Regions from separate parts of the Providencia sp. PROV200 genome, predicted to be linked through region 1. Evidence: predicted binding sites of a transcription regulator. Region 1 holds the regulator's gene; the other holds the start of a gene.
What was found. The regulator CRP, encoded in region 1, controls carbon source genes, mostly activating them, when cyclic AMP is high. The targets are predictions, from matches to a motif close to ATGTGANNNNNNTCACAT.
Positions count from the first base shown of each region.

Region 2: a site for CRP is predicted at 818-835, ahead of udp (uridine phosphorylase). Genes of this name have one in related genera too.

Region 1 covers NZ_CP096307.1:361,981-364,188, reverse strand. The annotation lists gene M1E86_RS01635 (OsmC family protein) at 65-466, opposite strand; gene crp (cAMP-activated global transcriptional regulator CRP) at 823-1,455, shown strand; gene M1E86_RS01625 (hypothetical protein) at 1,643-2,208, shown strand, end outside.
Region 2 covers NZ_CP096307.1:659,584-661,791, forward strand. The annotation lists gene M1E86_RS02815 (GntP family permease) at 1-686, shown strand, start outside; gene udp (uridine phosphorylase) at 975-1,733, shown strand; gene M1E86_RS02825 (tyrosine-protein phosphatase) at 2,008-2,208, shown strand, end outside.

The DNA of each region.
Region 1 (2,208 bases):
GCTTATCATTAATTAAGATAAGCATCTTTCGATTCAAATATATTAATAAATATTAAATTTATTTTTAGCTTTTTATTTCAAAGCTGTGTGTGACTTCAACGGTTTTCTCTAACATCAACGCCACCGAACAATATTTTTCTGCGGAAAGTTGAACCGCACGTTCGACCCCTTTTTCTGTTAATTCATTCCCAGCTACAATAAAATGCAAATGGATTTTTACAAAATAACGCGGGGCTTCTTCACGGCGCTGTGACGTTAACTTAACTTCACAATTAGTCACATCGTAACGACCCTTTTGTAAAATCGAAACGACATCAATCGCACTACAGCCACCTGCTGCCATGAGCACCATTTCCATTGGGCTTGGGGCCTTATCCCCCGCATTCCCATCCATCATCACTTGGTGTCCAGACGCTGACTCACCTAAAAAAGAAAGCCCTTCAACCCACTTTACTCTTGCTTCCATTGTATTTCCCCTTGAAATGAAATCGACTTAAAGGCTACATTGTTCCATAGATATAATGAATGTTATATCAACTTTATTTGGCTGAAGCGATACAGGGGAGACTTTCTGTATTGAATATGCTACAAACAATACTTAGTTGATAGGATTAAGATCAAAACTCAACGGTTTAATTGATCATATTATAGTGTTGATATCAATTTGCGTTACCCAAAGCAATCAAAAACGCTGAACCAATCAGCTGTTAGATTATTTAAAGGTATATAAGGCAAATTAATATGCTAAGCTAGTGACTTTAAAGCCAGCCTTTCTAATTCGTTTTTCTGAATGGCTGCAATAACATACAGAGGATAACGCTAATGGTTCTCGGCAAGCCACAAACAGACCCTACTCTTGAATGGTTTTTGTCACACTGCCATATTCATAAATATCCATCCAAGAGCACTCTTATCCATCAGGGTGAGAAAGCAGAAACCCTTTACTATATCGTTAAAGGTTCGGTGGCTGTTTTAATTAAAGATGAAGAAGGCAAAGAAATGATCCTCTCTTACCTGAATCAAGGGGATTTCATTGGTGAGCTTGGGTTATTTGAAGAAGGGCAGGAACGCACTGCGTGGGTTAGAGCAAAAGTCGCCTGCGAAGTTGCTGAAATTTCTTACAAAAAATTCCGTCAATTGATTCAGGTAAACCCTGATATTTTAATGCGCCTTTCTGCGCAAATGGCTAGTCGCCTGCAAACCACGTCTGAAAAAGTGGGCAACCTCGCCTTCTTAGATGTGACAGGCCGTATAGCTCAAACCCTATTAAATTTAGCCAAACAACCCGATGCAATGACACATCCAGATGGAATGCAAATCAAAATCACTCGTCAGGAAATTGGCCAAATCGTGGGTTGTTCCCGTGAAACAGTCGGTCGTATTTTAAAAATGCTAGAAGATCAAAACCTGATCTCTGCGCACGGCAAAACCATTGTTGTCTACGGCACCCGTTAATTAATATTTTAGCCAAACTTGGTTGGCTAGACTCTTAGTGTAAACAGCAATATATCGCTGTTTACACTTTTCTCTTGTACCCACTCCTCTATTAATTTTCAAGTATACTCGCGTTTTTTGATATTATTTAAAATATGCTTATATAAAATCATGGATAATTAATACATAATCATTCGGGAATTTATATATGCCCATTAATAGCAACCAAAACCACCAATTTTCCTTGCCACAATCAGGAAATATTACGAATAGCGTTATTAACAACTTTCAACAAAATAAGAATTTTTTTAAGAAATTACAATATGCAAATTCCACATCTGTAAAATTCCCTGCATTAGCAAATAAAACTACAGAGTCGATGAAAAATACGCGAAATGTAAATTTTATATCTTCATTAAATATAGGAAGTTTGCTACCTAATACCCAGCCAACTTATAAGGTATTTGATCCTAAACATAAGATTGTTTTTGGAACTCAAAAAAATAAAAATATTGACATCCGCTCTATCGATTTCAAGACTAGCCTTGATTTTTTTAAAAATATGCCTAGTTCTCAAGATCAGAGCTTAGTTTCTCGCTATCCCCTCATATTTAAAAATTCGAGAAAAATAGAAAAAAATTTTACCCCAGTAGAAGACCATTCAATTACCCATAAAACTCAGGAAGACTTACCAATGCAAACAACTAAAAAAAACAACGTTGAAACCTCAACGTTTGTAGATTTTCATTTAAACCGTTCCGCAGGTACGCTATC
Region 2 (2,208 bases), 300 kb from region 1:
CATTACCAAGCCTGTTCTTATCGCTTTTACCGATTATTACGCCTATTTTGTTAATTTTCATAAATGCAATCAATGGGTTAATGCTAAAAACGGAATCTTTCCAAGGCATGGAAAGCAATTGGTACTTCCAAACGTTTCAATTTTTAGGTGCACCGATTATCGCATTATCAATTAGTGTGTTGATCTCTGTTTACACATTAATGCCAAAAGCAACAAAAGAAGAAGTCATCGACCGTATGGAAGAGGGCTTGCAAGCTGCCGGTATCATCCTACTTGTAACGGGGGCTGGTGGTGCATTAGGTGCAGTACTGCGTGATAGTGGCACAGGAAATATTCTTGCAGAACACGTGGCAAATCTGCCGATTACACCTGTATTGATTCCGTTTATCATCGCAACGTTGGTTCGTTTGATTCAAGGTTCGGGTACAGTAGCAATGATTACTGCAGCATCTATTTCTGCACCAATTATTAGCCAAATACCTGATATTAACTTATTGGTCGCGGCGCAAGCGGCAACCATGGGGTCTCTGTTCTTCGGTTACTTCAACGATAGCCTGTATTGGGTGGTGAACAGAATGATGGGAATTAAGGACGTTAAACAACAAATCATTGTTTGGTCTATTCCGACCACCATTGCGTGGGCGATAGGTCTAGTTGGTGTCCTCATTCTTGATGTAATTCTCTAACATAGCGTTATCAGTTTTAGTTCTGCCAAATAATCAAAGCGCCCAGTCATTTGGGCGCTTTTTTCGTTATGTCAAACTTTCATCTATACTGATGACAATGGATGTTAAAGAGAAATAAAGACAATGAATATATGTGATTCAAATCACTAAATGATGAAATCAAACTTTTATTGTTTTCATTAAAGGTGACGGCCATCACTAAAAATTTATCGTTTTCTCGTTATATTACAAATAACGATTAATCAGTATCGACTGATTTAATGATGCCATTGTGTAAAGGAGTTTGAAATGTCCGACGTTTTCCACTTAGGTTTAAAGAAAAGTGACTTACAGGGTGCGACCGTAGCGATTGTTCCTGGGGATCCTAACCGTGTTGAAAAAATTGCACGTCTGATGGATAACCCTGTACACCTTGCGTCATTACGTGAATATACCTCTTGGCGTGGTGAACTTGACGGCAAAGCCGTCATTGTTTGTTCAACGGGTATTGGTGGGCCATCAACCTCGATTGCCGTAGAAGAATTGGCACAACTTGGTATCCGCACGTTCTTACGTATCGGTACAACGGGTGCAATTCAAGAAGATATCAATGTCGGTGATGTGTTAGTCACTACGGGAGCTGTACGTTTAGATGGCGCTAGCCAACACTTTGCACCATTAGAATACCCTGCAGTTGCTGATTTTAACTGCACCAATGCGCTTTATGCTGCTGCGAAAGACGCGGGCGCAACCGTTCATGTCGGTGTCACTGCATCATCAGATACCTTCTACCCAGGTCAAGAACGCTATGATACCTATACCGGCCGTGTAATGCGTCACTTCAGAGGGTCGATGAAAGAGTGGCAAGACATGGGCGTGATGAACTATGAAATGGAGTCAGCGACATTACTGACCATGTGTTCAAGTAGTAAAGGCTTGCGTGCAGGTATGGTGGCTGGTGTTATTGTAAATCGTACCCAGCAAGAAATTCCAAATGAAGCGTTACTGAAGAAAACGGAAGGTAACGTGTTAAGCATTGTGGTTGAAGCCGCTCGCCGCTTACTGTAGTTCGTGATTTACTGGCTCGCTTACTTGAATTTCACTCGGTTGTGGACGAAAAGTAGGCGGGCTTAGTCCTTTTATCTATTTTTCATCTCTCTTTATTTCCTCTATAGATTTAGCCATTATTCATTAGTTTTCAGGAAATATTCTGATCCTCTTATTTGCTAGATCTGTTATTGTCATAAAAACAATTATCAATATTATGTGCCCTTAAATTATTCAGGTTACATTTGTTTTATTGTTAACTGGAATGAAAGCTATAGGGCGAAAAGGAATTATTATGTCAACAACACCTTATCTTCATCCTTCTGTTTTGCCTTTAAAAGGCGGTATTAACTTCCGCGATCTCGGTGGTAAAAAACTCGCTAATGGTGGAAAAATTAAGCCTGGAGTCCTGTTCCGTTCTGGTGCGTTAGACCGATTAACACAGGAAGACGAAGCGGTTTTGCGTTCACAAAATCTTTTTCAAATCATTGATTAT